Regions from separate parts of the Paraburkholderia sp. SECH2 genome, predicted to be linked through region 4. Evidence: riboswitches for the same ligand, from Rfam matches in the RefSeq annotation. Region 4 holds a riboswitch; each other region holds the start of a gene.
What was found. A riboswitch is a leader RNA that binds a small molecule or an ion and turns the genes downstream of it on or off. The one in region 4 is predicted to bind cobalamin.

Region 1 (5,105 bases), on a different contig from region 4:
CTTCGCTGCCACCGAAGCCGCCTACGCGCACCTCGCATGTCAAATCGTCCGGCACCTTTCCGAGGCCCGCGAGACTGTACACGTGCTCAGGGCCGAGTTGCCTCGCGATTCGCAAGGCGTCGCCGGTTCCGCCGAGCAGCAGAATGCTTGTCATTGCGCGACCCCGATCAGATTGCCCTGGCGGTCAATCGCGAACATTTCGACCGCGACCTGCGGCGGCACGATATCGCGCGCTACAGCCAGCGCATGCTGGCAGACAATGTTGCCGAGCGGCACGTGTTGCGCATGCGCCAACGCGACCGCCTGCTGGCTCGTATTGGCGGCGAGGATCGCCGCTTGTAACGCGTCGTCGGCGCCATATTCGGCGGCCCATGTTGCAAGCCGTTCCAGATCGATGCTCGAATTGCGGCTATGCAGATCGAGGTGCCCGGCTGCCAATTTGCTGAGTTTGCCGAAGCCGCCGCACACGCTCAAGCGCTCGACCGGCGCGCGCTTCATATGTTTGAGCACCGCGCCGACGAAGTCGCCCATTTCGATCAGTGCGATGTCCGGCAGACCGTAATGCGCGCGCATCGCGTCTTCACTTGCGTTGCCGGTGCAGGCCGCGAGATGCAGGTAACCGTTCGCACGCGCGACGTCGATGCCCTGATGAATCGAGGCGATATAGGCCGAGCACGAGAACGGCCGCACGATGCCGGTGGTGCCGAGAATCGACAAACCGCCGAGAATGCCGAGGCGCGGGTTCATCGTTTTCAGTGCGAGTGCTTCGCCGCCTTCGACGCCAATCGTTACTTCGAAGCCGCCTGCGTATCCATGTTCCGCGGCGAGTTCGGTCAGATGTTCGGTCATCATCTTGCGAGGGACGGGATTGATCGCTGGTTCGCCGACTGGCAGCGTGAGGCCGGCGCGTGTCACCGTGCCAACGCCTGGCCCCGCGCGGAATATCACACCCGGTTCGGCAAGCAAACGCACGCGGGCGAATACGATCGCGCCGTGCGTCACGTCGGGATCGTCGCCTGCGTCTTTTACTGTGCCGGCTTCCGCGCCATCGGCGGTCAGGCGGCAGAACACCAGTGGCATCGGCACGAGCCGGCCCTTCGGCAACACGATCTCCGCGACCTCGCTGACGATACCCGCGAGCAACAGACGCGCGGCCGCGAGCGACGTCGCGGTGGCGCAACTGCCGGTCGTGTAGCCGCTACGCAGCGGCGCGGGTTGTTCGGGCGTTTCTTCGCGCATTACGGATGGAATGGTGAGTCGGCTGAACTGGTGGACGTGCTGGATGCGGCGCTCGTGCTTGAGGTGCCGTCCGCGCTGCTGGCCAGCTTCGTAACCTCCAGCAGCGTAATCGGCAACGCCTGGCGCCACGTATCGAAGCCGCCGAGCGGCTGCGCGTCAGCCAGCGCGATGCGAGTCAACGTGCCGCCGTGTTGCTCACGCCACGCCGCCAGCGCTGCCTCGCCTTGCAAGGTCACGGCATTGGCCACCAGACGTCCGCCGTCGCGCAGACGCGCCCAGCAGGCGTCAAGCACACCCGGCACCGTCACGCCACCGCCGATGAACACGGCATCCGGCACAGCCAAACCTTCCAACGCATCAGGCGCGCGGCCGGCCACCAGTTGCAAACCCGGCACGCCCAACGCATCGCGATTGTGTTCGATGAAGCGCTGCCGCTCCGCGTGCCCTTCGATCGCGATCGCGCGGCAGGTCGGGTGTGCGCGCATCCATTCGATGCCAATCGAGCCGCTGCCCGCGCCCACATCCCATAGCAATTCGCCGGGCGTCGGCGCGAGGCGCGCCAGCGTAATCGCGCGGACGTCGCGCTTGGTCAACTGACCGTCGTGGCGAAAGGCGTCGTCAGGCAAGCCGACGGTCAGCGGCAAACGCGGCGCGCCTTCCGTTGCGCGGCATTCAAGCGCGATCAGGTTCAGCGCCGCCACTTCCCCTGCGGGCCACTGGTGCGCGCGGCCATCTATGCACCGCTCCAGATCACCGCCCAGATGTTCCAGCACGGTCATCCGCGTCGCGCCGAAACCGCGTGCATTCAACAGTTCGGCCAGCGCGGCAGGCGTACGCCCGTCGGCACTCAGCACGAAGACGCGCGCGCCGTCGTGCAAATGAGCATTCAGCGTCGGCAACGGCCTTCCCACCAGCGAAACCGTGGCGACATCCTGCAACGGCCAGCCAAGCCGCGCGGCCGCCAGCGACAACGACGAGGGCGCGGGCAGCACCCGCAACTCCCCTGCCGGCAAGTGCCGCGCGAGCGTTGCGCCGACGCCGAACAGCATCGGGTCGCCACTCGCCAGCACACACACGGGCCCTGTCCGCTCCGCCAGCAAAGGCGCGAGATCGAACGGCTTCGGCCATGCCGCACGGCGCGCGGCGAGGCGCGCGGGCAGCATCGCCAGATGACGTTCACCGCCATAAACCACCGACGCTTCCAGCAAAGCGCGCCGCGCGGGCCTCCCCAAGCCGGCGAAGCCGTCATCGCCTATGCCCACCACGGTCAGCCACGCCGGCATGCATCCATCCTCTTTCTGTATCTTCAAATAATCCGCTGTGCCACGCCGATCAAAGCGTCCAGCCTCGTTGTACTGTTCGAAAAAAGGCATAATACAGCCGCCGGTGCCCTTCGGGGCCGAAGAGGGAACACAGTGTCGCTGTGGCTGCCCCCGCAACTGTATGCAGCGAGTCCGCCTGCGCTCCGCGCCACTGGTTCGACCGGGAAGGCCGCGGCGGACCATGACCTGCCAGCCAGGAGACCTGCCGGCCAGACTGTTCGTGCCAGCCTACATCGGGCGGGGTGTACCGATGCCGTAGCAAGGGCCGCTTTGCGGCTTGCTCGGGCCGTCGCGCGACGCTCAACCCGGTGTCCGTCTTGAATCAAGCTTCGCCCTCCACTGCTTTGCCCGACGCGGCTCTCGTGCTGCGGCCCTCGGCGTGTCCGGGGCTGCTGCGCATCGTCGCGGCGCGTGATGGGGGGATTTGCCGGATTAAATTGCCCGGAGGCGAGTTGAGCGCGGCGCAGGCGGCGGTGATTGCTGATGTCAGTGAGCGGCATGCGGCGGGTGTGGTCGAGCTGACCAATCGCGCGAATCTGCAGGTGCGTGGTGTGCGAAGCGGGCATGAGGCGGCGTTGATCGCGGCGCTGGTCGATGCGGGGCTTGGGCCGATTCCGACGGGCGGTGCGGTGGATGCTTCCGGCGTGCTGGTAGCGACCTCGGCGGACGATGTGCGCAATCTGATGGTGAGCCCGACTGCCGGACGCGATCCGTTTGCGCTGTTCGATACAAGGCCGCTTTGCGTCGAACTGCTCACCTTGCTGCAATCCGAACCGCGTTTCGCGGCGCTATCGCCGAAATTCGCGCTACTGCTCGATGGTGGTGAGCGCCTTGCCAGGTTGGATCATCCGCACGATGTCTGGCTAGCAGCCATGCAGGCCGAAGACGGTGTGCGATTTGTGTTCGGATTGGCGGGTTGCCCGTCAGCTGCGGCGAACTCCGATGCCTTCCAACACATCGCGCATAGCGCCGTTGACCATTCTCGTCCGAACTACGCCGGCGCTCTCGCCGCCGTGCTGCCTTCGCAAGTCACAGACCTCGTCTGCGCGCTGCTGCACACGTTCCTCGATCTGGCCGCTCCAGATGACACGCGCATGCGTCACCTGCTCGCCGCGCATTCCATCGACGCCGTATTGCAGCACGCTCAAACGTACGTCGATTTCCCGCTGTCACGCGACACATCGCTTGCAAACTGGCAACGCCCCACACCTGCCGATGCCACTTTGCGACTCGGCGCGCACGCACAGCGAGTTGTGGGAATGCTGCACGTAGGCGGCCAACCGCCGCTCGGACGCCTCGACGCCACGACCTTGCGCGGCCTCGCCACGCTCTCGCAACAGCAAGGCAACGGCACGCTGCGCATGACGCCCTGGCAAAGCGTATTACTGCCCGATATCGCTGCCGATGCCGCGCCCGCCGTGCTCGCTGAAATGAATGCGCTGGGGCTCGCCTGCGATCCCGCACAACCCATTACGCACTTAATCGCCTGCGCCGGTTCCACAGGCTGCGCGAAAAGCCTCGCTAACACCAAAGCCGACGCGTTACTTCTAGCGGATCGCCTGCCCGACGGCGTCGACGTCCATCTGAGCGGCTGTCCGCGCTCATGCGCCGCCGCACATTGCGCGCCGTACACGCTGCTGGCCGCGGCGCCCGGCACCTACGACCTTTATCGCCGCGACGGCCAGCCGGGTTTCGGCTCGTGCGTCGCGCACCAACTCACGATCGAACAGGCCGCCGATATGCTCGACCCATTGGCACACCCGGCCCGGAGCCCCTCAGATGCTTGATTACATTCGCGACGGTCAGGAGATCTATCGCCAATCCTTCGCGACGATACGTGCGGAGGCCGACTTATCGCGTATCCCTGCCGACCTCGAGAAACTCGCGGTGCGCGTGATCCACGCCTGCGGCATGATCGACGTCGTTGAAGATCTTCAGTTTTCCGAAGGCGCAGGCGCCGCGGGCCGTACGGCGCTCGCGCAAGGCGCGCCGATTCTGTGCGACGCCGGCATGGTGGCGCAAGGCATCACGCGCGCTCGACTGCCCGCGAACAACAACGTGATCTGCACGCTCACGCATCAGGACGTGCCTGCGCTCGCGCGCGAACTCGGCAATACGCGCTCGGCCGCCGCGCTCGAATTGTGGCGGCCGCAGCTGGCCGGCAGCGTCGTCGTGATCGGCAATGCGCCGACCGCCCTCTTTCATCTGCTCGATATGCTCGATGCCGGTGCGCCAAAGCCCGCGCTGATCCTCGGCTTTCCGGTCGGTTTCGTCGGCGCGGCCGAATCGAAAGCGATGCTGGCCGAAGACAGCCGCGGCGTGCCCTTCGTCGTGGTTCACGGACGACGCGGCGGCAGCGCGATGGCGGCCGCTGCTGTGAACGCGCTCGCGACGGAGGTCGAGTAAATGACCGTGCAAGGACGTTTATTCGGACTCGGCGTCGGCCCCGGCGACCCGGAACTCATCACGCTGAAAGCGCTGCGTTTGCTGAAAGCGGCACCCGTGGTCGCGTATTTCGTCGCGAAGGGTAAGAAGGGCAACGCC
Region 2 (5,105 bases), on a different contig from region 4:
ATTTCACGCGCTCGGGACGTGAGCCGGGCGGCGCAACGGCGAAGTTCGTCACGCGTTAACCGCCACTAGCCAGACTGATTAGATGACTCACGAGCTTATTGCATGACCCAGCCTTTGATTACCGATGACGAACGCGCGCCAAATGAACGTCCGGTTGCCGTCGTCGCGAGCCGGCATCTGAGTGTCGCGACGCTTGCGGGTAGCGGCACCGTGCCGGTGTTCGCGAACGGCGACTGGCTTGCGCCGACGCATGACGTCAAGCGTGCCGTGATTCTGATTCACGGACGCCTGCGAAATGCGGACACGTACTTCAATCTGGCGGAGCGCGCGTGCGCACTGGCTGGTGGCGATGCGGCCGATACGCTGCTGATCGTGCCGCAGTTCCTCGCGAGTGCCGACGTTGGCGCGCATGCGTTACCGCCATCCACGCTGCATTGGGAATGGACTAGCTGGATGGGCGGCGACAACGCCGAAGGTCCGGCGCCGCTCAGTTCGTTCGATGTGCTCGACGCCATTCTGCAGACGCTGGCGTCGCGTGAGCAGTTTGCGTCGCTGACCGAGGTGGTGATCGCCGGGCATTCGGGCGGTGGCCAGGTGGTGCAGCGCTATGCCGTGGTGACGCGCGGTGAGGCGCCGCTCGTCGCGCGCGGAATTGCGCTGCGCTATGTGGTCGCGAATCCTTCGTCGTACGTGTACTTCGATGCGATGCGGCCGACAGCATCAGGTGAATTCGTGGCGTTCGATGCGACGGCATGTCCGTCGTTCAATCGCTGGAAGTATGGGCTCGAAGATTTGCCGGCCTATGCTTCGAGCGACGGTGATTCGAGCTCCGCTGATGCGCTCGAATCACGCTATGCGCGTCGTGACGTCACCGTGCTGCTCGGCGGCGCGGATTGCGATCCGCAGCATTCGGCACTTGACCGTTCATGCGCTGCGCAGACGCAAGGCGAGCATCGGTTGGAGCGCGGATTGGCTTACGCGCGCTATATGGCGTCGCGGGATCCGGAAGGGGCTGCGAAGCATCGTACGTTTGTGATCGACGGCGTCGGGCACGACGCGAAGGGGATTTTTGCATCGGCGCAGGGGCTGGCGGCGTTGTTCGGCAAGGCATGAACCGTGCTACGGAGATAAGGCCAGCTTTCAAAGGACTGTGCCGACATGAACAAGACCCGAATTCTCGCGGCCGCGATCGCCGCTGTATCACTTGGCGCATTGCTGCCGTGCAGCGCGAATGCTGACGATGCGCCTAGCCCGTGTGCATCGCTCAAACGGATCGTCGCGGCGGCGCCGGACGGCCTGGCTTCGCTGACACCGGATGACGGCAAGGGCGTCGCGCAACCCTACGGCGATGACGCCCAGTGTTCGGCGAGCCGCGGGAGTTATCAATGCACGTGGACGCCGCATCACGACGCCGGTTCGAGCGCGGACGCGCTGCAGGGTGTCGCGGCGGACATCGCCTCGTGCCTGCCGGACGCGACGCATGATCAGAATTCACCGGGACGTCAGCATTTTTATCTTGGCACGCGCGCCAAACGGACCGATATCACGTTGACGCGGGCTGATTCGAGCAAGTTGAGGCTGGTTGTATCGGGCAAGTGAGCGGGCACGTGCGTTTCGGACTATCCGAGCGTAGCCGTTATTGTGATGCTGGCCACCATGTCCAGCCGCGTCGCGAGCGTCGCAACTCGACCATCGAGAGCGGCGCGATTTCGATGTGCGGAAACACGCCCGGCGGCGCGCCGAGTGCATGAACGATCGCGGCCCGGATCACAGGCGCGTGCGTGACGGCGACCACGGTCTGTGTGTTGCCTTGTATGACGTCCTCGCTCAACGCACCGTTTAGCGCATCGAGCCACTGTCCCACCCGCTTCACGAGTTGACTGAACGACTCGCCGCCGTGCGCGGCCGTGTCGGGATCGTGTGTCCATGCGGCGAGGTCGTGTGGTGCTTCGACCGCGAGATCGGCAAGGCGGCGGCCGTGCCACAGGCCGTAGTCCATATCTGCCAGCCGCTCGTCGACCGACGCCGCGGCACCGAGCCCCAAGGCCGACGCCGTGTCGCGCGCACAAACCGCAGGGCTGACGAAAACTGCCGCGTCATCCGGAATCGACAGACGCGCTCGTGCGGCGGCGGCTTCGGCGAGGCCGCGTGCGTCGAGCGGGTCGTCGGCAGGGAAGCGGCCCGCGCGCATCGCCGCGGTCGATGCGTGGCTGATCAGTAACAGCCGTATGTCCATTCAATTGATTTCCATAAAGACCGGACTAGAGCGGGACGCCGCGTACATGCTTTGCATTGCCGGGAGGCAAAGTTTAGCGCGTAGAATAGCGTCACTGCGAAGCACGGAAGCCGGTGAGAGCCCGGCGCGGTCGCGCCACTGTAATCGGCATTCATGAGCCGAAAGCCAGACCTGAGCTTCGCACCATCCCTCTTCAATCGACTATCGGGGCGCGTTACCCCCAGGAGATGTCCATTATGTCCAACGCTGTTTTCGATTCCACGACACAGCCCGTCGCCCAACCCACGCCGATTCCGCTGCGTGAACTGCTGCCTTGGGTCGTGTTCGGCGGCTTGCTGCTGTTGCTCGCGCTGTATTTCGTTGGTGCGGAGCAGGGCGCCACGTCGCTGGTGCCCGGCATGTATGTGCACGAATTCGTGCACGACGGCCGCCATCTGCTCGGCTTTCCCTGCCACTAACGGAGTCGAACATGGTCGGTAAATTGTTGGTACGCGGGATGCTTGCAGGCATCGCCGCGGGATTGCTCACGTTCGGCTTCGCGAGATTGGTGGGCGAACCGCAGGTCGATCAGGCGATTTCCTTCGAGGAAAAGGCCGACGCCGCCAAAGGCGAAGCGCCCGAACCCGAACTGGTGAGCCGCGGCACCCAGGCGGGTCTCGGACTGTTGACGGGCGTGGTGACGTACGGCGCCGCGTTCGGTGGGCTGTTCTCGCTGGTGTTCGCGTATGCGTATGGCCGCGTCGGTACGCTGAGTGCGCGCGCGTTGTCCGCATGGCTCGCGCTTGGCGCGTTTATCACGCTGGTGATTGTCCCGAACATCAAGTACCCGGCGAATCCACCCTCGGTGGGCGACCCCGAGACGATCGGGATGCGGACCGGCTTGTTCTTCCTGATGATTGCGATCTCGCTGGCTGCAATGGTGTTTTCGCTGAAGGTTCGACGCCGCGCGGCACTGAAGTTGGGCGCATGGAATGGTTCGATCGTGGCGGGCGTGGTGTTCGTTGCGATCATTGCGGCCGTGCAACTGTCGATGCCGACGATCAACGAAGTGCCGGCGGCTTTCCCGGCGGTGCTGTTGTGGAAATTCCGCGTCGCGGCCATCGGCATGCAGGTGATTATGTGGACGACCGTTGGACTGCTGTTCGGCGCGCTCGTTGAGCGCAGCAAATTGCTGGCTCCCGCGAGCCGCAGCGCCGCGAAGTCTGCTTACCTTTGATGTGAACGGCGTGACCGTGCGAGCCGCGGTCACGCCGACGTGCAGCGCGAGAGAAGCCAAATACATCAAGTACTTGGCGCGTTTGCCGGAATGTTATCCACAGGCTTGTGAACGTTTTCTGTGGATAAGCCACCCCTCTGCAATGCGCCGCTCCGCGCCAACCGTGTCGGCGATCATCGCTGCGTCTCCCCGCACCGCAAGCAACAAACCGATCTGCGTCAAGCACTTAGGTACGATGCCCCGTTGTTATCAACAACCCTATGAACATTTTCTGTGGACAAGTGCCATGGCTGCATAACGTTATGCAAATCGCTTGGTTGCCCGAAGCCGGGGCACATCCGACACTCACTCCAATCTCAAGCAAACCGAGCCTGGAGCCATGTCGAACCCATCAAGCCTGCGCCCATCGTGGGCCACTCGCCTCACGGCACTTCTGCTGCTGGCCGCATCGGCGATAACGACAACAACGGCCATCGCCGCGCCACCTTCGGGCGATCCGATCCTGATAGGCGTCAGCGGCCCGCTGACCGGCCAGAACGCTCAGTACGGCGCGCAATGGAAAGCTGGTTTCGATCTTGCATTAGATGAGATCAACAGCCACAACGGCATCAACGGCCGTCCGCTGAACTACGTCTTCGAAGACAGCCAGAGCGATCCACGCCAATCCATCACGATCGCGCAGAAATTCGTCAACGACCCGCGCATCCTGATCGAACTCGGCGACTTCTCGAGTCCCGCTTCGATGGCGGCGTCGCCGATTTATCAGCATGCGGGCCTCGTGCAACTCGGTTTCACCAACTCGCATCCTGACTTCACCAAAGGCGGCGACTACATCTGGAGCCCATCGGTCAGCCAGGCCGACGCGCAGCCGCTGCTTGCCGACCTCGCCGTGAAAACGCTCGGCCTCAAGCGCATCGCCGTGCTCTATCTGAACACCGACTGGGGACGCACCAGCAAGGACGTCTTCGTCAAAGCCGCCAATGAACGCGGCGCGCAAGTCGTTGCGGCCGAAGGCTATCAGTCGGCCGAGAAAGATTTCCGCGCGACGCTGGTGCGCGTGAGCGCTGCGAATCCGGATGGCATCGTGCTGATCTCGTACTACTCCGACGGCGCGCAGATCGCCCGCCAGGCGAGAACGAGCGGCATCAACCTGCCGATTGCTGCGGCCAGTTCCGTGTATTCGCCGAAATTCCTCGAACTCGGCGGTGAGGCCGTCAATGGCGTGGCGACGAACACCAGCTTCTTCCCCGGTGAATCCGGGCCTGAAGTGCAAAGCTTCGTTAAACGCTTCGAGGCGAAATACCACCGCGAGCCGGACGCGTTCAACGCGTATGCGTATGACGCCGTCATCATCGCCGCCTATGCGCTGCGCGCCGGCGGTCCTGACCGCAAGGCCGTGCGCGATGCGCTGCCGAAGCTGCACGACATTCCGAGCGTCGTGTTCGGCAAGGCCAATTTTGATCCGGCGACGCGTCGTGTGATCGGCGTGAAAAACATCAACGTGGTGGTGAAGAACGATAAGTGGACGTTGCTTGAGAGTAAGGCGACGGTTGCGCAGAAGTAGGCGTTCCGCTAGCGGTCTTGCGCTCCGAACATTCACAACATTCACGACTTTTGCGCCATGAGCCTTTTACTCGACCACATTGTGATTCG
Region 3 (5,105 bases), on a different contig from region 4:
GCCGGCCAGCGCGCGCGGCAAACGCAGCGTGCGCACGATCTCGCCGGCAAGATCGCCGGACGCCACATGCGACGCGTGCGACGGCAGCAACGCCGCCAACACGCGCGCCGGCGCGAGCGACACACTGCCCAGTGCGAGCGATGCCATCAGCACAACCAGCGCGATCGCCGCGAGCACGAGCCAGATCGCGGCGGCGCGCTTTGCGCTCATCACGCGCAACGTGGTCGTGGGCATCGGGCTCGAGCTACGGTTCATCGGCACGTTCTCATGCAAGTACGTTCGTCATTGCTGCTGCCAACCAACCGTGACATACGCACCGCGCCGCGGCGAGTTATACGAGTAGGCCGTTTCATAGTCCTTGTTCAACAGGTTCTGGATCTGCGCGGCGACGTACCATGCCTTCGTGATGTTGTAGCGCGCCGACAGATTCACCACGCCGTAGCCGCCCAGCGTGCCGCTGCTATCTTCACGCGCGCCGCTGACAATCCACTCGCCGCCGACACGCCACCCGGCAATGCTGCGATTTACCGCCAGCGACGCGAAGCGTCTTGCACGACGCACAAGATCGGTATCGCTATCGAGGTCGACAGGATTCTGCAGCGTTAGCGACGCGCGCACGTCGGTCTTGCCCATATGGCCGCTCCACGATCCTTCAAGCCCCTGCACCTTCGCACGGCCGACGTTCTCGGCCAAAAAAATGCCGGGCGTAACCTGCTCGTAGTCGATCAGATTCGAATAACGCGTCTGGAAGGCGCTCAGACGCATCACGCCAAGCGCGTTCGACGCGTACTGCAATGCTGCTTCGATCGAATGGCTGCGCTCCGGCTGGATCGACGGATTGCCGCTGAGCGGATAGTACAAATCGTCGAAGCTCGGCGCGCGGAATGAATCCGAATAGCTTGCAGTCGCCTTCCAATGCTCGGTGATATCGAAACCGTAGCCGAGATAGTAACTGTTCGCCCCGCCGAAATCGGAATACTGATCGCGCCGCACGTTGGCCTGAATCTGATTGCGCCCAAAGCGCCCCGTGTAGCCGACAAAGCCCGAATCCACATGCCGGTCGGGCGCAGTGAATGTATCCGAGTCGAGGCTCTGATCCAGATGCTCATAGCCGACCTGCAGTTTCTGCTGCGCGGCGAGCGCAAAATCGTTCTGCCACGTGTACTGGCGATTGTCGGTATCGAAGCGGCCGTTGTAGATGCCGTTGGTATTCGCCACGCTGCGGTCGTCGCCTTCGGAAACGATGAAGTGCGTGGTCCACCAGTCGGTCAGTTTGCCGTTCGCGAACACCGACACCTGGCGCACTTTGCTGTAGAGGTTGTTCAGATCGGTCGGCACACCGTACGCGTTGTCGTAGCTGTTATTGCCGTTCGACTGGAAATAGGTGGCGCCCGCGTCCCACTTGTCGCTGAACTTGTGACGCAGCGAAGCCGAGATGCTTTCGTTCAGATAGCCGTTCGCGTTCGGATTCGCGTTGGGCGCCTGCGACGGATTGAGCGAGGAGAAGCCGTCGTCTTTCGAACGCGCGAGCGAAATGCTGAAGGTGGTGTTGCCGTCTTTATCCAGCGAGCCGTTCACGCCGGCCTGCTGCGTCTGCGTGTGATAGCTGCCATAGCCCACCGAAAAATTGAAACGCGGCGGATGGTCGCCGCCGTCTTTGGTGAACACCTGCACCACGCCGCCAATTGCGCCGGAGCCGTAAAGCGCGGACACGTTGCCATTCACCACTTCGACGTGATCGATCTGGTCGAGGGGAATCTGCGCGAGTTGCGGCGCGCCCAGACTCACGGAGTCGACCCGCACGCCGTCGATCAGCAAAAGCGATTGCGTCGACGACGCGCCGCGCAGAAACAGGCTCGTCGTGGAACCCGGACCACCGGTGCGCGAGATTTGCGCGCCGGGCGCGAGTTGCAGCAGGCCGGGCAAATCGGTCGCGGTCGTATCGGCGATGTCCTGCTGGTCGAACAGCGTGGTCTGCGGGATCGCATCGGCGAGCGGTTGCGGCCCGCGCTCCGCGGTCACGACAACGGGCGACAACACCGCGGCTGACGAACCGCTCGCCCCCGTATCGGCAGAAGAAGATGACGACGAGGACGGTGACGCAGAAGAAGCAGTAGCTTGAGCATGCACGACGAGCGGCAGGCTCGCAAAGGCGAGCAACGCCGCGCGAGCGATAGGGGACAGCATGGGATGACATTCCTGTGGATAGCGTGCGCGGCCCGCTTCCCCGCGGGCCGATGCGTAACGAGGCGCCCGCGTTGTTTTACGTTTGCGCGGGAACGAGCCTCTCCCTCTGGCCGGTATCCGGGCTGGCGACACATCGATCCCGCCTTCCCACGCGTGACGCGCAGTGGCACACTCGCGTGTTAAGCATCAAACACGCGATCAGGATCGACCTGCATGACGAATGCGGTCGCTTACCGTTGCGGGGGCAGCGCAGGTTGGCGCGTTCAGGCGAAGCGCGCGCCCTGCTTCCCGTTTAACTGCGCACACTGTGGAAAAGCGCGCGCGGGCACCAAAGTGCGGCCAGTTTAGGAGCGGCCCTCGGGTCCGTCAAGAATGGTTAATCCGTGCGCAAACTGTTCTGTTAAGTGCAGGTTATTGTCCGATGCATGAGTTGTTTTTCATCATATGGTCGATAAAAGCCGGCACAAAGCGATGTTGTTACGTCTCGAAACGAGACAATTGTCGGAACCTGCGACATTCCGCGCTAAAATGCGATGTCTTTAGAGGACGCAGCAGATGCTCACCGAACTCGAAACACTTTCACAGAATATCGGCAAGCTGATCACGATCAGCCAACGCCACAATGAAGCGCGGCTCGCGCTCGAAGATCAGCTCGCCCAAACGCGTGCCGAAGCCGAGGCCACGCGCACGGAACTCGCGCTGATGCGCGAGGAGCGCGATGCGCTGCAGGCGGAACGCGACGCGCTGTCGGCAAAGATCGACGACGCACAGGTGCGCCTCAATGCGATCCTCGAAAAATTGCCGCGGGCCCGCGCGCACAGCGAGCCTGATAATCAGCTCGATCTGCTCGAGACCGCGCCGCATGAGGAAGAAGCGGAGAGCGACGTCACCCGCCATGGAGAAAATGCATGACCACCAAGCAGATCGAAGTATCGATTCTCGGCGTGCCCTATCGTCTAGCCTGCTCGCCGGAAACTGAAGGCGCGCTGCTTGAAGCGGTTGCACGCGTCGACGCCGAGATGTCGAAGATCCGCAATGGCAGCAACGTGCGCGGCACGGATCGCATTGCCGTCATGGCCGCGCTGTCGCTGGCATCAGAACTGCTTAAGCTGCAAAGCAGCGTGCGGCACGGAGAAGCATTTCCCGCTGAAGAAATCCGGCGTACAATGCACCAAATGAACGAGCAACTGGGTACTGTGATTCAGCAGTACAGCATGTAAAAGTATCTTGTAGCCGGTCCTGAGATCGGCTGCGAATTCAACCGAGATGCATGAACAAAGATTCATGCAAACGTCTTGAATTCAATCGGTTTGACTTCCCTGCCTGGTTCGCCAAGGTCATATATTCCTTGAACCAATGCCATGTGCACGGTTGTGGAAATTTGTAGCACGGGTGTGCGCGTCACTCTGTCTGATGTACCCGAAGTGCTGCTAACTGCGACCAATTCTGAACTCCCGGTTCAGGATGCCGGCCTAGCGGCTAAGGCGGGGACCTTATTCAAACGGCATCGGACTTCGGTTCGGTGCCGTTTTTCTTTGGGCCTCGATTTTTTTGCTGTGTCAAACCTTTAACGTTCAACTCGATTCATGCGCTACTGGCTAATGAAGTCCGAACCGGACGAAGCAAGCATCGACCATCTGGCAGAGGCACCGCACCACACGTTGCCGTGGACCGGCGTGCGCAACTATCAGGCGCGCAACTTCATGCGCGACATGATGCAGGTCGGCGACGGTGTGCTGTTCTATCACTCGAGTTGCCCGGAGCCGGGCATTGCGGGGCTCGCGGAGGTGTCGTCCACCGCGTATCCGGACCCCACTCAATTCGACAAGAAGAGCTCCTACTACGACCCGAAGTCGTCGCAGGAAACGCCGCGCTGGCTACTCGTCGATGTGGTGTTCAAGAAGAAGATCCCCTTGATTCCGCTTGCCGCGCTGCGCGAGCATGAAGAATTGAAGGACATGCGTGTGCTCGTCAAAGGCAACCGCCTGTCGATCACACCGGTGACCGAAGCTGAATGGCGCTTCATCACCAAACGTCTTGTTTGACCTTGCATACGCGCATGTGACCCGTTGCCGCTTGTGTCACGCGCATGTCTGTGCGCCGATGAACACAAACGTTCAGCAAACGTCAAATTAGGGAACCAAGCTCAGGTTACAAGCGCCTAACGGACTCGCAAACGTTGTGCCACGCGCATGGCGTTCGCTCCAATCGTGCACAACCTGTTCAAGCAAGGAGTCCAAGAATGACGAAAAACACCGCACGTGCACTCGCTCTCGCTCTCATATGCGCCGCACCTGCTGCGCTCGCGTTGACGCCGGCCATGGCCCGCGCGCAGGGCGTGACGCAATATCAGCCCGCGGGCGTGCTGTCGCTGAATGCGCAAGCAAGCTCGGAAGTGCCGCAAGACGTCGTCGATATCACGCTGTTCTACGAGCAGGAAGCAAGTGATCCGTCCGTGCTCACCTCCACGCTGAACCAACGCGCCGATGCGGCGCTGCAAAAAGCCAAGGGCGTGAACGGCGTAACGGCTCGCACCGGCTCCTTCTCGATCTACCCGTCCACCGATCGTGACGGCCGCATTTCCGCATGGCGCGGCCGTACTGAAGTTGTGCTCGAGTCGCACGACTTCGCCGCGGCGTCGAAACTCGCGGGCCAGATGGCATCGATCATGCAGGTCGGCAACGTGCAGTTCTCGTTGTCGCCAGAAGCGCAGCGTGCCGCGGAGCAGAAGCTCACCGGCGAAGCCATCAAGTCGTTCCGCGAGCAAGCCGCTTCGTCGGCGCAGGCATTCGGCTACAACGGCTATTCGATTCGCGAGGTCAACGTCGGGCACAACGGCGTCATGCCGCGTCCCATGATGATGATGAGCGCACGCGCAATGGGTGCCGATGCGAAGGCATCCGCGCCGGTGCCGATTG
Region 4 (5,105 bases):
CGCGCCGCAACGTTGGATCCTGCTCGGGCGAGCCCCAACGCGCGTTCAGCGCATTGCGAGCTTCCGCCGGCAACGCGTTGAAGTACACAAGATAGTCGTCGAGCGCGAGGCTTTGCAACGCAGGCCGCAAATCACGCACGACCGGATCGTTGGTCACGCCTTCGGTCAGCTTCTTCAACAGTGCGTCGCCGTCGGTGGGCAGCTCAGCCACGCGATATCCCTCATCACGCAACATTGACAGAAGTCCGACCACCGAGGCCGGCGTATCGAGCCCCACGCCATTGCCGATGCGCCCTTCGCTCATCGGATAGTTGGCAAGGATCAGCGCGAGTTTCTTGTCCGCGTTATCGAGCGTGCGCAGGCGGCACCAGCGGCGGCTCAGTTCGGCCAGAAAGCCGACGCGTTCGAGGTCCGGTTGGTAGCGGACCACATCGACTTCGGTATGCGGACAACGATAGGCGAGCCCCTTGAAGCTGATCGCCCGCGTGATGATGCGGCCGTCCACTTCCGGCAGCGCGATATGCATGGCGATATCGCGCGAGTTGAGCCCCTGATTGTCCTTGACCCAATCTTCACGATTACCGCCGCTAAGGATCACCTGGAGCACCGGCGCGTCACCGGCGAGCGCGAGCGGCTCGGGGTCGTCGATAGCAGACGCGGCGAATGCGGTTGTATTCAGCACCAGCGCGACATCATGTTGCGCGCACAACTGCTGTACGACGTCGCGGCTCATCGCGTCTTTAAGCGAAGTAATTGCGATCGGTAACGGATTCAGGCCTTGTGCTTCGAGCGCATCGATCAGGGCGTCGAACACCGCTGTGTTGGCCGCCTGCAGATGCGCCTTGTAGAACAGAATCGCGGCAACCGGTGCACCCTCCCGCCAGCGCGCCTGCCAGTCGGCAATGGTCGGCGTGTCCCGTTCGGGATGGTAGAGCGTCGCGGCAGGCAACGCGCGCGGCAGCGCGGGCTCGCGCCCCCAGCCAAGCGAGCGGTACGCGATAAAACGCAGGAAGGCCTCGGCATTCTGCGGGCCGCCTTCACGCAGATAGCGCCATAGCTGATGACACAGTTCGGCGTCGGCGGTGCTGCGCGCCAGCAGATTCGGGTCTTCCTGCAGATCGCCGGAGAACATCGCGAGCGTCTGCTGCTTGCGCTCGGCGAGAGCGACCACCTGCTCGATGCCGTACGGCCAGTACGCCTCGCCGCCGAGATGATCGACCACCACGACACGCGCATGCTGCAACACGTCTTCGACATAGAAATCGACCGAAGCCGGTTGCCGTAAATACGTGACGTTCGCAAGCCGCACGCTCGGAAAACCCTCGCCCAGACGCGGAAACACGCTCGCGAGCAATGACAGCGTGGTATCCGCGGAACTGAGCACCACGATATCGGCGGGCTGCTGATCGATCCGGATCACGCCCTGTGTATCGTCGACAAAACCGCCCGGCGTGGTGCGCAGCAGATGCATGACCGGTTACGCCTGTTGCGGCTGAGCGTTCGCCACGGCGCCCAAGGCGGCGTCGAATGCCTGTTGCAACGCGGCCTGGTCGAGGTCTTCGCCGATCAGCACAAAGCGGCTTTGTTGCTCGGCGCCCGTTTCACCCGCTTGCCAGCGCCGGTCGAAGTAACTATCGAATCGGCGGCCCACGCCCTGTATCACCAGACGCATCGCCGCACCCGGCAGCGCCGCGAAACCTTTGACGCGGTAAATCGTGTTGGTTTCGACGAGCCCTTGCAACGCGGCGATCACAGCTTCGCGCGACGAAACATTCGCGTGCACCACCACCGAATCGAACTCGTCGTGATGGTGATCGGCGTCTTCGGCCGAACCGTGATGGTCGTGGCGTAGATGGATTGTCTCTTCCGAGGCCGCTTCGAGACCCAGCAACGTATGCAGGTCGAGTTGCCCCATCTGCGCGCGCACGATCTTCACTTGCGGTGGAATTTCTTCGCGGATGATGGCTTCGACAGAAGCTTGATGCGCTTCGTCGAGCAGATCCGTTTTGTTCAGAATCACCAGATCAGCGGCCGACAATTGATCTTCGAACAATTCGTGCAGCGGCGATTCGTGATCGAGATTCGGATCGGCCTTGCGTTGCGCATCGACGGCGACCGGGTTGTCGGCGAACTGGCCGCTCGACGCGGCCGGGCCGTCTACCACGGTGACGACCGCGTCGACGGTAAAGCTATTCTTGATCTGCGGCCAGTTGAACGCCTGCACCAGCGGCTTCGGCAACGCGAGACCTGACGTTTCGATCAGCACGTGATCGATCTGCTCGCGGCGCTCCACCAGCTTTTCCATCACCGGGAAAAACTCCTCTTGCACGGTGCAGCACAGGCAGCCGTTCGCGAGTTCATACAGTTGCCCTTCGGCCTCAACGCCGTTCTCATCACAACCGATGCCGCAACCCTTGAGGATTTCCCCGTCGATGCCGAGTTCGCCGAACTCGTTGACGATCACCGCGATGCGCTTGCCGCCCGCATGCTGAAGAATGTGCCGCAGCAGCGTGGTCTTGCCGCTGCCGAGAAAGCCCGTGACGATGGTGACGGGGATCTTGCGCATTTGAGTTTGCATCGTGAGGTCCATCCGTAGGAGTTGCTCGTGCACGCCGAGGCATCGTGTATAGGCCGGGCAAACGGGGCACATACCCCAAACCACGACATTAACAAAACACGGGGACGAACAACGGCGTTGCCGAGGCAACCAAAAACTGGAAACGAGAATGAGGTCATGAACGCGCCACCGCATCCCCGCGATGGTCGTTCTTCGTAGTCTGGCCGGTATCCGGGCTGGCGAAAGCGCCGCTTCCCCTTCCCGGACGAGTGGTTTCTCGCCCAGTGGTTATATGCCGACGCGGCCTTGCGCGTGGACATCGAAGCCGGCTCCGCGGCGCTCAAGAACGCACCGCTTTTCGCTTACCGTTGCGGGGGCAGCACAGGTTGACCCGGTCCATTGCAGGTGGGCACCCTGTTTCCCGTTTAACTGCATGCGCACGAGCGCGCACACGAGCACCAAAGTGCGTGCGAGTTTAGGCCGAGCGCCCCCTGCCGTCAAGGAAACGCGGGCTTCGGCAAGGCCTTTCCACAGTGCCGGCGCGGCCTGCCGTGTGCTATCGTATGCGCGCGTTTGGTGCCCGCATATGCGATCGCATGTGCAGTTAAACGGGAAACAGGCCGCGCTCGCTGCGCTCAACCTGTGCTGTCCCCGCAACGGTAAGCGACCTGCGGTGCTTTCGCATCGCGCATGCGTTTTTGATGCCACTGTCCGACGAATCCGGACGGGAAGGCAAAACGCATGAGGCCGCCAGCCCGGATACCGGCCAGACGCGGAGGCAGCGAACGTCACGCTGCCGGCCGCCGGAATCCGCGAGGGACGGATGTGAAGGCGCTGAAGCACGACGTGGCGCGGCCGTTGGCGTTTTCCTGTGGGAAACGCGGCGAGCGGCGTTTTTCGTTGCGCGTAATCTGTTGCACCGCATGACCTCAATTTCTGCCGCCTCCGGCATCTTCGCGCCTCGCCCGCTCCCGCTTGTCACGACATGGCGTGCGCCATGCACGCCGCGATGAGCCGCGCCTGGCTGATCGGCGCCGGCCCCGGCGACGTCGAACTGATGACGCTCAAAGCGACGCGCGCGTTGGCGCAAGCCGATGTGGTGCTGGTCGACGATCTGGTGAATCCTGAGGTACTGCAGTTTGCGCGCGCCGACGCACTGGTCGTGTATGTCGGCAAACGCGGCGGCCATCCGTCGACGCCGCAGGCCGGCATCGTCGCGCAAATGCTCGAGCATTTGCGGGCGGGACGCAGCGTCGCCCGTTTGAAAGGCGGCGATCCGTTCGTATTCGGCCGTGGCGGCGAAGAACAAGAAGCGCTCCATGCCGCAGGCATTAGCGTCGACGTGATCAACGGCATCACCGCCGGGATTGCGGCGCCCGCGGCAATCGGCATTCCTGTGACGCATCGCGATCACGCGCAAGGCGTGGTGTTCGTCACCGGACACGGCGCCGGCAGCGGCGAGCCGGACTGGGCCGCGCTCGTCGCTACGCGAATGACGCTGGTGATTTACATGGGCATGCGGCGACTGAACGAAATCGTCGACACATTGCTCGCAGCCGGGATGAGCGCCGATACGCCGTGCGCCGCGATCGAATCGGCCACGCGCCCCGAGCAACGGCATGCGCTCGCGCGGCTCGGCGAGTTCGCCGATACGGTCTCGCGCGCCGGGCTCGGGTCGCCGGCGATCGTGGTGATCGGCGGTGTGGCGTCGCTGGCTTTGGCGCGGGATGCGGTGAAAGTCGGCAGCGAATCCCAGCGCCACGCAAGGAAAACGCTAACCGTCGGCATCGGTTGTCGTTTGCACAGCTCCGCCGAGGAAATCGAAACGGCTGTGCGCGCCACGCTCGGCTCGCATTCATTCGACGAAATCAGCGCGATCGCCTCGGTTGACGTCAAAGCCCACGAAACCGGCCTGCTCGAATTTTGCGCACGTCATGCGCTGCCGTTGAAGCTGTTCAGCCGTGAGCAGATTGCGGCGATCTCCGTGGAGGATCCGTCGGCGGCCGCACGCGAGCACCTCGGCATAGACGGCGTCTGCGAGCCGTGCGCCTTGCTCGCTGCGGCGACCGAATCTGATGCGGCCCATGCCTCAATTAGCTCAATGACCCCAGTTGCCTCGTTTGCAGCCGATACCGCCAACGCACGGCTACTCGTGCGCAAAACCGTACATGCCGGCATCACCGTCGCGATAGCATCGACCACCGCCCGCCTCGCCTGCGAACACGCAAACAACGACACTCAAGAACAGGACCTTCCATGAAGACCGATCCCGAATCGCATCAACGCATGACCGAACGCCGGCGCGAGGGCCACGAGAAAAAGCAGGCCAGCGCCACCGTCGAAAAAGGTCTGCTGATCGTCAATACCGGCACCGGCAAAGGCAAAACCACCGCAGCGTTCGGCATGGCCGTGCGCGTGCTTGGGCATGGCATGCGCCTCGGCGTCGTGCAGTTCATCAAGGGCGCGCTGCATACGTCGGAACGCGACTTTCTCGGCGCGATCGCCAATTGCGACTTCGTCACGATGGGCGACGGCTATACCTGGAACA

Region 1: it holds a riboswitch for cobalamin, as region 4 does, so the genes downstream of both, cobG (precorrin-3B synthase) here and cobW (cobalamin biosynthesis protein CobW) in region 4, are expected to answer to the same signal.
Region 2: it holds a riboswitch for cobalamin, as region 4 does, so the genes downstream of both, M0D66_RS20330 (CbtB-domain containing protein) here and cobW (cobalamin biosynthesis protein CobW) in region 4, are expected to answer to the same signal.
Region 3: it holds a riboswitch for cobalamin, as region 4 does, so the genes downstream of both, M0D66_RS35825 (TonB-dependent receptor) here and cobW (cobalamin biosynthesis protein CobW) in region 4, are expected to answer to the same signal.

The regions. Positions count from the first base shown of each region.
Region 1 covers NZ_JALPRH010000005.1:97,899-103,003, forward strand. The annotation lists gene M0D66_RS11555 (cobalt-precorrin-6A reductase) at 1-154, opposite strand, end outside; gene M0D66_RS11560 (cobalt-precorrin-5B (C(1))-methyltransferase) at 151-1,239, opposite strand; gene cbiE (precorrin-6y C5,15-methyltransferase (decarboxylating) subunit CbiE) at 1,239-2,522, opposite strand; cobalamin riboswitch at 2,607-2,786, shown strand; gene cobG (precorrin-3B synthase) at 2,879-4,348, shown strand; gene M0D66_RS11575 (precorrin-8X methylmutase) at 4,341-4,967, shown strand; gene M0D66_RS11580 (precorrin-2 C(20)-methyltransferase) at 4,968-5,105, shown strand, end outside.
Region 2 covers NZ_JALPRH010000012.1:26,508-31,612, reverse strand. The annotation lists gene M0D66_RS20350 (MFS transporter) at 1-59, shown strand, start outside; gene M0D66_RS20345 (alpha/beta hydrolase) at 103-1,113, shown strand; gene M0D66_RS20340 (hypothetical protein) at 1,159-1,599, shown strand; gene M0D66_RS20335 (histidine phosphatase family protein) at 1,637-2,236, opposite strand; cobalamin riboswitch at 2,291-2,430, shown strand; gene M0D66_RS20330 (CbtB-domain containing protein) at 2,473-2,694, shown strand; gene M0D66_RS20325 (CbtA family protein) at 2,706-3,452, shown strand; gene M0D66_RS20320 (ABC transporter substrate-binding protein) at 3,832-5,016, shown strand; gene M0D66_RS20315 (VOC family protein) at 5,074-5,105, shown strand, end outside.
Region 3 covers NZ_JALPRH010000040.1:32,617-37,721, forward strand. The annotation lists gene M0D66_RS35820 (iron ABC transporter permease) at 1-255, opposite strand, end outside; gene M0D66_RS35825 (TonB-dependent receptor) at 283-2,187, opposite strand; cobalamin riboswitch at 2,278-2,535, opposite strand; gene M0D66_RS35830 (ATPase) at 2,743-3,099, shown strand; gene M0D66_RS35835 (cell division protein ZapA) at 3,096-3,407, shown strand; RNA gene ssrS (6S RNA) at 3,501-3,682, shown strand; gene M0D66_RS35845 (EVE domain-containing protein) at 3,774-4,232, shown strand; gene M0D66_RS35850 (SIMPL domain-containing protein) at 4,430-5,105, shown strand, end outside.
Region 4 covers NZ_JALPRH010000029.1:92,060-97,164, reverse strand. The annotation lists gene cobN (cobaltochelatase subunit CobN) at 1-1,471, opposite strand, end outside; gene cobW (cobalamin biosynthesis protein CobW) at 1,478-2,578, opposite strand; cobalamin riboswitch at 2,762-3,035, opposite strand; cobalamin riboswitch at 3,115-3,343, shown strand; partial or broken gene cobA (uroporphyrinogen-III C-methyltransferase) at 3,567-4,283, shown strand; gene M0D66_RS38005 (cobalamin biosynthesis protein) at 4,260-4,817, shown strand; gene cobO (cob(I)yrinic acid a,c-diamide adenosyltransferase) at 4,814-5,105, shown strand, end outside.